3 regions of the Pantoea deleyi genome follow, and region 2 is predicted to be linked to each of the others. Evidence: riboswitches for the same ligand, from Rfam matches in the RefSeq annotation. Region 2 holds a riboswitch; each other region holds the start of a gene.
What was found. Region 2 has a riboswitch for thiamine pyrophosphate ahead of J1C59_RS20985 (FAD-dependent oxidoreductase). Riboswitches for the same ligand answer to the same signal wherever they lie in the genome.
Positions count from the first base shown of each region.

Region 1: another riboswitch for thiamine pyrophosphate. It lies ahead of J1C59_RS19785 (TenA family protein); the one in region 2 lies ahead of J1C59_RS20985 (FAD-dependent oxidoreductase).
Region 3: another riboswitch for thiamine pyrophosphate. It lies ahead of thiB (thiamine ABC transporter substrate binding subunit); the one in region 2 lies ahead of J1C59_RS20985 (FAD-dependent oxidoreductase).

Region 1 is NZ_CP071407.1:96,451-100,659, reverse strand. It holds gene J1C59_RS19790 (6-phospho-beta-glucosidase) at 1-1,318, shown strand, start outside; TPP riboswitch at 1,409-1,511, shown strand; gene J1C59_RS19785 (TenA family protein) at 1,582-2,283, shown strand; gene J1C59_RS19780 (ABC transporter ATP-binding protein) at 2,280-3,020, shown strand; gene J1C59_RS19775 (ABC transporter permease) at 3,017-3,778, shown strand; gene J1C59_RS19770 (ABC transporter substrate-binding protein) at 3,802-4,209, shown strand, end outside.
Region 2 is NZ_CP071407.1:374,946-379,154, forward strand. It holds gene J1C59_RS20975 (thiazole synthase) at 1-645, opposite strand, end outside; gene thiS (sulfur carrier protein ThiS) at 648-845, opposite strand; gene J1C59_RS20985 (FAD-dependent oxidoreductase) at 835-1,773, opposite strand; TPP riboswitch at 1,899-2,018, opposite strand; gene J1C59_RS20990 (ArsR/SmtB family transcription factor) at 2,140-2,454, opposite strand; gene J1C59_RS20995 (alkene reductase) at 2,471-3,589, opposite strand; gene J1C59_RS21000 (P-loop NTPase family protein) at 3,958-4,209, shown strand, end outside.
Region 3 is NZ_CP071405.1:3,276,070-3,280,278, forward strand. It holds gene sgrR (HTH-type transcriptional regulator SgrR) at 31-1,698, shown strand; TPP riboswitch at 1,734-1,836, shown strand; gene thiB (thiamine ABC transporter substrate binding subunit) at 1,883-2,869, shown strand; gene thiP (thiamine/thiamine pyrophosphate ABC transporter permease ThiP) at 2,845-4,209, shown strand, end outside.

The sequences.
Region 1 (4,209 bases), 170 kb from region 2:
CCCGCACGGGCCGCACCGTATGCCGGTCAAGCTGGGGCTGGAAAAGCGGTTTACCCTGCGTGACGATGAGTTCTATCCCAGCCATGAGGCTATCGATTTCTATCACCGCTATCGGGAAGATATTGCGCTGATGGCGGAGATGGGGTTCAGCGTATTCCGCACCTCGATTGCCTGGAGTCGGCTCTATCCCAACGGCGACGAACCGGAGCCGAATCCGGCGGGCATCGCTTTTTATCGCGCGGTGTTTGAGGAGTGCCGGAAACATCATATCGAACCGCTGGTGACGCTCTGCCATTTCGATGTGCCGATGCATCTGGTCACCGAATATGGCTCATGGCGAAACCGGAAGATGGTCGACTTCTTTGCCCGCTACGCCCGCACCTGCTTCGAGGCGTTTGATGGCCTGGTGAAATACTGGCTGACCTTTAACGAGATCAACATCCTGCTGCACAGTCCGTTTTCCGGCGCGGGGCTGGTGTTCGAACCCGGCGAGAATCAGGAGCAGGTGAAGTATCAGGCGGCGCATCATGAGCTGGTCGCCAGCGCATGGGTGACACGCATCGCGCATGAGGTGAACCCGGCGAATCAGGTCGGCTGCATGCTGGCTGGCGGAAACTTCTACCCCTGGTCCAGCAAGCCGGAAGATGTCTGGGCGGCGCTGGAAAAGGATCGCGAGAATCTCTTCTTTATCGATGTGCAGGCGCGGGGCGCGTACCCCGCCTACGCCGCCCGCCTGTTCCGGGAAAAGGGGATCACCCTTGATATCGCCGACGGGGATGATGAGATCCTGAAGCACAGCGTCGATTTTGTCTCGTTCAGCTATTACGCCTCACGCTGCGCCTCGGCAGAGATGAACGAGCAGAACAGCAGCGCCGCCAATGTGGTGAAATCCCTGACTAACCCGCATGTGCCGCGCAGCGAGTGGGGCTGGGGCATCGATCCGCTCGGCTTACGCATCACCATGAACATGATGTATGACCGCTACCAGAAGCCGCTGTTCCTGGTGGAAAATGGCCTGGGCGCGCGTGACGAACCCGACGATAACGGCGAAATTCGCGACGACTACCGCATTAGCTATCTTCGTGAACATATTCGCGCGATGGGCGATGCGATAGAGGATGGCGTGCCGGTGCTGGGCTACACCAGCTGGGGCTGCATCGATCTGGTGGCGGCCTCGACCGGTGAGATGAGCAAACGCTACGGGTTTGTCTACGTTGACCGCGACGATCGCGGAAACGGCACGCTGGCACGCACGCGCAAGAAGTCATTCTGGTGGTACAGGAAAGTGATCGCCAGCAACGGCAGCGATCTGGAGTGACACCGTCACTGAATGCCGGCAACCGCAGAGGCTGAGACGCGATTGCGGCGTCTGTGCCGATTGTGCTCCGGCAGGAATTATCGTATAACCAATGTCTCCGAGGGGTGTCCTGTAACGGGCTGAGATGGCGTAAGCCGAACCCTTTGAACCTGATCTGGGTCATGCCAGCGAAGGGACGGGTCGGCAGAATCTACTGCCTCATTGCCTGCATTATCCCCTGTTCCAGACCGTATGCCCGGATCTCCCTGACTACCGGAGATCCTATGTCACATCCGCTTTTCGACACCGGCTTTTATGGCCGTCTGCGCCAGCAGGCGGGTCCGCACTGGCACGCCTATGTTGCGCACGACTTTGTGCAGCAACTCGGCCAGGGCACGCTGCCTGTCGCCGCCTTTCGCCATTATCTGGTGCAGGACTATCAGTTTCTGCTGCATTTTGCCCGCGCCTGGGGCCTGCTGATCAGTAAACTCGCCGACCCTGACGCGCTGCGCCATGCGACCGCCTCGCTTAACGCCATCATCAGTGAACTGCCGTTGCATCAGGCCTACTGCCGGCAATGGGGCATCAGCGAAGCGGCGATGGCAGACGAACCCGAAGCGATGGAGACGCTGAACTACACCCGCTATGTGCTGGATGTCGGCCACACCGGCGATGCGCTGGCGCTGCTGACGGCGCTGATGCCGTGCGTCGCCGGGTACGCGGAGATCGGCCTGAGCCTGCTGCACGACCCGGCGACCCGCTTTGAGGGCAACCCCTATGCGGCGTGGATCAGGAACTACGGGGATGAAAACTATCTGGCGGGCGTTCGCCGCTCGCTTTCCCTGTTTGAACGTCTGGCAGATGAAGGTGCCGGGGAAGCACGTTTTCTCCGGCTGACGGCGATCTTCACCACCGCAACGCGGCTCGAATCAGCCTTCTGGCAGATGGGCCTGAACTATGCCTCCAGCCCGGCGCACGGCGCATGAGGGGCGCGACCCCACCTGTCGCGCCGGGGATTTCGGTGCGTCAGCTCAGCCTGTGTTTCGGGCAGCGACCGCTCTTCAGCCAGCTCGACCTGGCGATTGCGGGCGGGGAGATCACCGCGCTGCTCGGTGCCAGCGGCGTCGGTAAAAGCAGCCTGATGCGGGTTATCGCGGGCCTGACACCGCCCACCGCTGGACAGGTCAGCGGCAGTGACGGCCTGCCGCTGGGCGGCCGCATCGCCTGGATGGGTCAGCAGGATCTGCTCTACCCCTGGCTGACGATAGAACAGAATGTCTGCCTCGCCAGCCGCCTGCGCGGGGAAAAGCCCGACCGCGACCGGGCGCAGCATCTGCTGGCGCGGGTCGGGCTGAGCCAGTGCGCCCGCGCACGGCCCGCGACGCTCTCCGGCGGAATGCGGCAGCGTGCGGCACTGGCGCGGACGCTCTACACCCGCCAGCCCATTGTCCTGATGGATGAGCCTTTCTCGGCACTGGATGCCCTGACCCGCAGTCAGATTCAGACGCTGGCGGCCGACGTGCTGACAGGTCACACCGTTCTGCTGATTACCCATGATGTCGCGGAGGCCTGTCGGCTCGCACACCATTGTCTGGTAATCAGTCCGGCGGGTGTGGAAGCCTGTGCGCCCCTGGCGGGCGCCCCCCCGCGCGCCGCCGATGACCTCCACGTCATTCAGCGTCAGGCCACGCTGCTGAAACAGCTAAGCGGGGTAGCCGGATGAAATTACAGGCAGGCTTTTCCGGTCTTCGCCGTGCCCTGATACTCGCCACCGGGCTGATCGCGGCGTGGTGGCTGGCCACGCTCACCGCCGTGCCAGCCTTTCTGCTGCCCTCACCCGCGTCGGTCGCCGCCGCGCTGTGGCAGAACGCGGACTATTTAACCCATCACACGCTGATCACCCTGTCCGAAATCCTCAGCGGCATGGCTGCCGGTGTGCTGCTGGGCGGCGCACTGGCGCTGGGTATGACCTTTTCGCCGGGGCTGCGGCGCTGGATGATGCCGCTGGTAATCAGCAGCCAGGCGATCCCGGTGTTTGCTCTGGCTCCCCTGCTGGTGCTCTGGTTTGGCTTCGGCATGGGGGCCAAAGTGGCGATGGCGATACTGGTGATCTTCTTTCCCGTGACCTCCACCTTTTTCGACGGCCTGCGTCGCGTCCCGCCCGGCTACCTCGATCTGGCCCGCACGATGGGCGCGTCACAGGGGGCGCAGCTAGGGCATGTCCGGCTGCCCGCCGCGTTGCCCGCGCTGGGTTCCGGCCTGCGCATGGCCGCCGCCGTCGCGCCCATCGGCGCCATCATTGGCGAATGGGTCGGTTCCGCGGAAGGGCTGGGATACGTAATGCTGAACGCCAATGCCCGGATGCAGAGTGATCTCTGTTTCGCCGCCCTGTTTATTCTGGTGCTGATGACGCTGGCCCTGTGGCTGATCCTCGATCGTCTGCTGCGCCGCCTGATCGCCTGGGCACCGGAAACGCCTTAATGACCTCACTGATGAGAAACCCCATGACAAAAATGCCCCTGTTTACCCTGCTGTTCAGCGCCTCTCTCGCCGCTCAGGCGCAGACGATGGAAAAACTGACGCTGGTGCTCGACTGGTATATCAATCCCGATCACGCGCCTCTGATGGTGGCCCAGCAGAGCGGGGCCTTTGCCGCTGAGGGGCTGGAGGTGACGATGATCCCGCCCTCCGACCCTGCGCTGCCGCCGCGTCTGGTGGCCGCGAAGCAGGCCGACCTGGCCATCACCTATCAGCCGCAGCTGCACTTCTTTGCCGATCAGGGCCTGCCGCTGATGCGGGTCGGCACGCTGGTGAATACGCCTCTGAACACCCTGATGACGCTGGATAAATCCATCCGGCAGCCGGGCGATTTAAAAGGCAAGCGCATCGGCTACTCCGTCAGCGGCATCGAA
Region 2 (4,209 bases):
CCCGGCCATCCGCGCCGGATCGCGTGCTTTGGCGACCGCCGTGTTGAGCAGCACGCCGTCGAAGCCCATCTCCATCGCCTGCGCCGCCTGGCCCGGTGCGCCAATGCCCGCATCGATAATCAGCGGCACATCGCTGAACCAGGCGCGCATGGCGCGCAGCCCTTCGATGTTGCGCAGTCCCTGGCCGGAGCCGATCGGCGCGCCCCAGGGCATCAGCAGTTCGCAGCCCGCCTCCAGCAGTTTTTCGCCCACGATCAGATCTTCCGTGGTGTAGGGAAACACCTGAAAACCCTCCGCGCAGAGGATCCGGGCCGCTTCCACCAGCGCAAAGGGGTCGGGCTGCAGCGTATCGGCGTGACCGATCACCTCCAGCTTGATCCACGGGGTGCCGAAGAGTTCGCGCGCCATCTGCGCCGTCGTCACCGCCTCTTTGACCGTGTGGCAGCCCGCGGTGTTGGGCAGAATCCGTTTATTCACCTGTTGCAGCAGCGAGCGGAAAGCCCCGCCTTCGCTGCCCTCGCGGCGAAGGCTGACGGTAATGATTTCCGTGCCGGAGGCGTCGATCGCCTGGTGAAGGATCTCCGGCGAGGGATACCCGGCGGTGCCGAGCAGGAAGCGCGACTGAGGTTCGAACTGATAGAACATGATTATCCTCCCTGCATCGGTGACAGAACTTCGACCTGACAACCCGCCTCAAGCTGCTGGCTGGCATAGCCGCTGCGCGGCACAAACGCACCGTTCAGGGCGGTAGCGACGCTGCGCGGATCGATCTGCTGCTCCGTCATCAGTTCTGCCAGCGTGCTGGCAGCGGTTTCGATTGTGCGTCCATTGAGTTCAACCCGCATGTGTCATCTCCTGAGTCAGTTGCAGCATAAGTTTTTCAGCCATGATCGGGGCCAGCAGGAAGCCGTGGCGGTAGAGGCCATTCAGCGAAAAACGGCCCTCTTCGTAGCGCACCTCCGGCAGGTTCTGCCGGTAGGCGGGACGCAGACCGGTGCCGCTCTCCACAATGCGGGCTTCGGCCAGCGCCGGATGCAGGCTGTAGGCGGCGCTGAGCAACTCCATCATCGCCCTGGCGCTAATCGGGCTGCTGTCGTGGCTTTCGACCATGGTCGCCCCCAGCATGAAGTGCCCCCCGGCACGCGGCACCAGATAGCAGGGAAAACGGGGATGCAGCAGCCGTACCGGACGGGAAAGCTGGATGTCGGACGTCTGCAGGATCACCATTTCGCCCCGCACCGCGCGCAGTGCGGGCTGCTGTGCGGCGGCGTGAATGCCACGGCAGTCGATGATTTTTCCGGCAGGTTGTCCGCTGTGAAAGGCAACGCCCGCCTGCTGCAGGGTGTCGCGCAGCTGCTGCATCGCCCGGCGTGGATCGAGATGCGCTTCCCGGGCAAAGAACAGGCCGCGGGCAAAACGGTTTTCCAGCGCAGGCTCGATTTCGCCGGGCGTGACCCACTGATGCGCCTGGGTCAGGCTGGCAAAGCGAATGAGTTCGCGACTGTCACGCGGCGGCGCCACTACCAGCGTGCCCTGCTGCGCTACGCCCGCCACGCGCTTCGCCCACCAGCCGGCCGCGTGCTGGCCCCAGGTGATCACCTCCGGCGGCGCACTCTCGGCTTCGCACCAGGGCGCGAGCATCCCGCCCGCCCAGTGGGACGCGGCACGGCACGCTGGCTGCGTAATGATTTCGACCGTTTCTCCGCGCTCCATCAGCAGCGTGGCGACGCACAGCCCGGCCACGCCGCTGCCGAGCACCGACCAGCGGCTCATGACCGCCATCCGGCAGGAAGAGAAGGTTTCAGGATGAGATTTTTCACATTGCCCTCGTTTTGGTTAACGAAGACCCGTGATACAGAGGGAAAAGGCAAAGGCGCATGTGCCCCTGCGGCAAGTATCGGCTGCGATACCCGTCTTCCTACGCCAGTATCAACTGGGTCAGGTTCTAAGGGTCGCTAAGCCGCGCGATGCGCTATTAGCCTCTCAGTCTCTCCGGCGAGACTCCCCTGACGGCTCTAGTTGTAAGTTAAGCGGGCGGGTTCGTCAAGACGCGGGCACAAAGCAGGGGCAGAAAAGCGCGGGGAAAGAAAAGAGACAGGCAACCCCGGTTCGTTTGACGACGCCAGGGCGCCAGGGCGATCAGAGCGCCTGCAGCGCCTGTGTCAGGGTCTCAGTGACTTCGCGGATACGCGGTTCGGCGCGGCGGTAGTAGGTCCACTTACCGACTTTGCTGGCTTCGACCAGACCGGCACTCTGCAGGGCCTTGAGGCATAACGAGGTGGCGGGCTGTGATAAGCCCGCCTTGTCCTGGATGAGGCTGGCGCAGACACCGTACTGATCGAAGGGATAGAGCTGCGAATAGCCCGCAAACGCCTCGTCAGGTTCTTTAAGCCACTTCAGCACGGCCACACGCGTCGGGTTGGCCAGCAGCTTCAGGGCATTTTCCGGGGACATGCCGCCTCACAGAGTATCAGGATGGGTAAAAAGGATAGTCAGTATACCCTTTCTCACCGCCGCCATACAGCGAGGCGTGGTCCACCGCGTTCAGGGCATAACCCGACCGGATACGCGCAGGCAGATCGGGGTTGGCGATGAAGCTGCGGCCAAACCCAAACAGATCACCCCAGCCTTTTTCCAGCATCTGCTGCGCTTTCTCTGCGGTGTAGCGGCCGGAATAGATGATCGGTGAACGGAAGGTGTCGCGCAGTGCGATGCGGAAACTCTCCGGCATCGCCGGGCTGTTATCCCAGTCCGCTTCGGCGATGGAGAGATAGCCGACTTCCAGCGTATTCAGCAGCTGCGCAGCGTGGATATAGGTGGCGTGTGGATCGCGTTCAACCAGACCGAGGTAAACGCGCTCTTCGTCGGTGCTCGAAAACAGCGGCGCAAACCGGACGCCAACCCGATGGCTGCCAAAGACTGCGCTGACGGCCTGAACCACTTCACGCAGGAAGCGCAGACGCTTCTCTGCCGAGCCGCCATATTCATCCGTGCGGAAGTTTGTCTGCGCCGAAATAAACTGGTTGATCAGATAACCGTTGGCAGCATGCAGCTCAACGCCGTCGAATCCGGCAGCTTTAGCGTTCTCCGCCGCACGCCGGTAGAGCGCCACGATCTCTTTGACTTCGCAGGTGGTCAGCTCGCGTGGCTCGCTGGGTGCGGTCAGCATCCCGGTACCCGGTCCGGTTTCGATAAATACCCGGACGTTATCGGCAGCGATGGCCGAGGGGGCAACCGGTGCCTCATTGCCCGGCTGAAGCGCATTGTGAGAGACGCGGCCTACGTGCCAGAGCTGGCAGAAAATCGTGGCGCCCTGCTGATGCACCGCCTCTGTCACCTTTTTCCAGCCCGCGATCTGCGCCTCACTGTGGATGCCCGGCGTCCAGGCGTAGCCCTGCCCGCGTGGCTCAATCTGGGTACCTTCGGTGATCATCAGCCCGGCACTGGCACGCTGGCGGTAATACTCCACCATCATCTCGCCGGGGATATTGCCCGGCTGTTCGCTGCGGCAGCGGGTCAGCGGCGGCAGGACGATGCGGTTACGAAGGCTGAGATCGCCCAGGGTCAGGGGGCTGAACAGTGACGGCATAAAAAAATCCTCGGATGCGTGAAAAGCCGTCATTATATTTACACATTTAAATTTGTAAATGTGTAATCGCTTTTTTTATCTGAGGCTCGCCGGGACGGGCACCCGCTGATATCCAGCCTGTTTCAGCGGCAGGATGAGGCGAAGCATTAACACCGCTTTTAAGCGAACGCCTGTCCCGGCGGACGCACACGACAGAGGTTTTCCGCAGACGGACGGCGTCCTCATCCGCCTCTCCTGTGCACCCCGCATCCGCGTATTGTGACGAATCGCCCTTTTGTCGCTTATTATGGTCATCGCCTTGAGTCGTGCGCGACAGAGACACGGTTTCTGCGCGCTTCCTTCCGCAGGATTCAGCCAGAGGAAACGTCGTGAATAACCCCCTCGCGTTAGACGCGCTCGGACCACGTATCTCTATTATGGGGCCATCGAACAGTGGAAAATCGACCCTGGCAGAGGCGATTTCCCGCAAAACCGCGTTACCCGCCGTCTATCTTGATCAGCTTCACCATGTGCCGGGAAGTCAGTGGCAACCCAGAGCCACAGCCGAATTTTTGCAGCTGCATACTGAAGCGGTGAGGCAGGAGAGATGGGTGATCGAGGGAAATTACACCCGATGCATT
Region 3 (4,209 bases), on a different replicon from region 2:
AGAGCGCTTTTCAGCGGGAGTTCCCCTTTTATGTCCTCATCACGTCTGAAGCAGCAGTTCATCCGCCTGTGGCAGAGCTGTCAGGGGCAGACGCAGGCGATCACCCTGAGCGAGCTGGCCGATCGGCTGCACTGCTCGCGCCGCCATATGCGCAACCTGCTCAACCGCATGCAGGCCGCAGGCTGGCTGATCTGGCAGGCTGAGGCCGGTCGCGGCAAACGCTCGGTGCTCACCTTCTGCTACACCGGGCTGGCCTTACAGCAGCAGCGCGCCGAGGATCTGCTGGATCAGGATCGTATCGATCAGCTGGTTCAGCTGGTCGGGGACAAAAATCAGGTACGCCAGATGATCGGCGCGCATCTGGGCCGCAGCTTCCGCCAGGGCAAGCATATCCTGCGGGTGCTCTACTACCGGCCGCTGCTCAACCTGCTGCCCGGCTCGCCGCTGCGACGCTCGGAGACCCATATTGCCCGCCAGATCTTCAACGGCCTGACGCGAATAAATGAGGAAAACGGGGAAGTCGAGCCGGACATTGCCCATCACTGGCAGCAGACCTCGCCGCTACACTGGCGCTTCTTTCTGCGTCCGGCGATTCGTTTTCATCACGGCAGAGAGCTGGAGATGGAGGATGTGCTGGCCACGCTGGCGCGTCAGCGCCCTCACCCGCTCTTCTCCCATATTGCAGAGATCGCCTCGCCCGCCCCCTGGACGCTCGACATCCACTTAAGCCAGCCCGACGCGTGGCTGCCCTGGCTGCTGGGCAGCGTGAGCGCGATGATCCTGCCACGCGAATGGCCCACCCTAGCCGATTTTGCCCGCCAGCCGGTGGGCACCGGCCCCTACCGGGTGATCCGCAATCAGGCGAGCCAGCTGAAAATTGAAGCCTTTGATGACTATTTTGGTTTTCGCGCCCTGATCGACGATGTCTCTATCTGGGTGCTGCCCGACATCAGCGATGAGCTGGTCTATGCCGGTGTCCGTCTGCAGGGCGACAGCGAGAGCGCTGATGAGGTTCAGGAGGAGAGTCGCCTGGAGGAGGGATGCTACTACCTGCTGTTCGACCAGCGTTCCGCGCAGGGCCGCGACGCGGCGGTCCGGCGCTGGGTGAGCTATCTGTTTAACCCCATCGCCCTGCTCAACCACGCGGGCGTCGGGTATCAGCGCTACTGGTTCCCGGCCTATGGCCTGCTGCCGCGCTGGCATCACCGCCGCGACCTGACGCCGGTTGAGAAGCCGCCCGGCCTGACCCACCTGACGCTGACCTGGTACAGCCAGCATGTGGAGCATGAAGGCATTGCCAATGCGCTGCGACCCCTGCTGGCTCAGCATGGCGTCACGCTGGTGACCCGCGAGATCGACTACGAGAGCTGGTATCAGGGCGAGGCGGAAAGTGACATCTGGCTCGGCAGCGTGAACTTCACCCTGCCGCTCAACTATTCGCTGTTCGCGCAGTTGTATGAGATCCCGCTGCTGCACCACTGCCTGCCCGTCGACTGGCAGGGCGATGCGGCGCGCTGGCGTGAGAAAACGCTGCCGCTGGCCGAATGGAGCAAACAGCTAGTCGAAGAGGCGGGCCTGCATCCGCTGTTTCACCACTGGCTGCTGCTCGAAGGTCAGCGCAGTATGCGCGGCGTGCGGATGAATACGCTGGGCTGGTTCGATTTTAAATCGGCCTGGTTCGCGCCACCCGCGCTGTAACGCTTTCGCCACGCCGATGAAATGACTAGAATGTGGCGTTCTCAACGGGGTGCCGCCTGCCACCAGCAAGCAGCTGAGAGAGACCCGTCGAACCTGATTCGGTTAATACCGACGTAGGGATTTGAGAGGCCTCAGTGCTCAGATCCTTTGCGACTCATCCCCTATTCTCCTGAAGGAGCGCAAAGTGTTAAAGAAAGTTCTGCCGGTCCTGCTGTTACTCTCCGCCCCCGTTCTGGCGGCAAAACCGGTTCTCACGGTCTACACCTACGACTCCTTCTCTGCCGACTGGGGCCCCGGCCCGGCGGTAAAAAAAGCCTTTGAAGCCCGCTGCAACTGCGAGCTGAAATTTGTCACGCTGGAAGATGGCGTCTCGCTGCTGAACCGCGTGAGGATGGAAGGCAAAAACAGCAAGGCGGATGTGGTGCTGGGGCTGGACAACAATCTGGTGCAGACGGCGCAGAAAACCGGCCTGTTCGCCAGCAGTCAGGTCGACACCACAAAATTAACCCTGCCCGGCGGCTGGCATGACACGACCTTCATCCCCTTTGACTATGGCTACTTCGCCTTTGTCTATGACAGGACCCGGCTGAAAAACCCGCCAAAAAGCCTGAAAGAGCTGGTCGACAGCCCGCAGAAGTGGCGGGTGATCTACGAAGATCCCCGCACCAGCACCCCCGGCTTAGGTCTGCTGCTCTGGATGCAGAAAGTCTATGGCGTTCAGGCACCGCAGGCGTGGCAGAAGCTGGCGCAGAAAACCGTGACGGTGACCAAAGGCTGGAGTGAGGCCTATGGCCTGTTCCTGAAAGGGGAAAGCGATCTGGTGCTGAGCTACACCACCTCACCGGCTTATCACATCATCGAAGAGAAGAAAGAGAACTATGCGGCCGCCCCGTTTGCCGAAGGCCACTATCTGCAGGTCGAAGTCGCCGCGCAGTTAGCCAGCAGCAGGCAGCCCGAGCTGGCGCAGCAGTTCATGACGTTTATGGTCTCCCCCGACTTCCAGCGCACCATTCCGACCGGTAACTGGATGTACCCGGTGACCGCCACGCCGCTGCCCGCCGGTTTTAACGCCCTGACGGTGCCCGCCACCGCGCTGCAGTTCTCGCCGGAAGAGGTCGCCAGCCAGCGCGCCGGCTGGATTAGCCAGTGGCAACGCGCAGTCAGTCGCTGATGCCGGGCTGGCTGCTGCCCGGATCGTTCGCCACGCTGCTGCTAACCCTGGTGGCGTTTCTGGCCTTCGGCGCACTCTGGAGCGCCGCACCGGAAACCGATCTGCGCAGCATGTTGCAGGATGATTACCTGCGCCATGTCATCGCGTTCTCATTCGGTCAGGCGCTGCTCTCCGCACTGCTGTCGCTGCTGCCCGCCCTGCCGCTGGCGCGGGCGCTCTATCGCCGCCGCTTTCCCGGCCGTCAGCTGTTGCTGCGCCTGTGCGCCATGACCCTGGTGCTGCCGGTGCTGGTGGCGATATTTGGTCTGCTGACGATTTACGGACGCACCGGCTGGCTGGCGCAGCTCTGCCAGTGGGCCGGGATCGGCTATCACTTCTCGCCCTACGGGCTGTCGGGCATCCTGCTGGCGCACGTCTTCTTTAACCTGCCGCTGGCGACGCGTCTGCTGCTGCAGGCGCTGGAGCAGATCCCGGCAGAGCAGCGTCAGCTGGCGGCTCAGCTTGGCCTGCGCGGCTGGCACCACTTTCGTCTGCTGGAGTGGCCGTGGCTGCGGCGTCAGCTGCTGCCTGCCGGGGCGCTGATCTTTATGCTCTGCTTTGCCAGCTTTGCCACCGTGCTGTCGCTGGGCGGCGGTCCGCAGGCGACCACTATCGAACTGGCGATCTTCCAGGCGCTGAGTTATGACTACGATCCCGGCCGCGCCGCCCTGCTGGCGATGATCCAGCTCGGCTGCTGCCTGACGCTGGTGCTGCTCAGTCAGCGCTTCAGCAAGGCGATCCCCGCCGGAAGCAGCCAGCTCAGCGGCTGGCGCGATCCGCAGGATTCGCGCGCGGCGCAGCTGATCGATACGCTGCTGATCCTGCTGGCGCTGCTCCTGCTGCTGCCCCCGCTGGCGGCGGTGATTGTCGAGGGGCTGCACGGCGGCGTGCGGGGCGCACTGGCGCAGCCAGCCCTCTGGCAGGCGACTTTTACCTCGCTGCGTATCGCCACCGGCGCGGGCCTGCTCTGTGTGGCGCTGACCATGATGCTGCTGTGGAGCAGCCGTGAGCTGCGGCTGCGTCAGCGCCCGGTGGCCGCTCAGTTGATCGACACCAGCGGGATGCTGATCCTGGCGATGCCCGGCATCGTCCTCGCCACCGGGTTTTTCCTGCTGTTCAACGCCACGATCGGCCTGCCCGATTCGGCAGAGGGGCTGGTGATCTTTACCAATGCGCTGATCGCCATTCCCTATGCCATGAAAGTGCTGGAAAACCCGATGCGGGATGTGGCGGAGCGTTACGGCAGACTCTGTGATTCGCTGGATATCCGCGGCTGGAACCGGCTGCGGCTGATTGAGCTG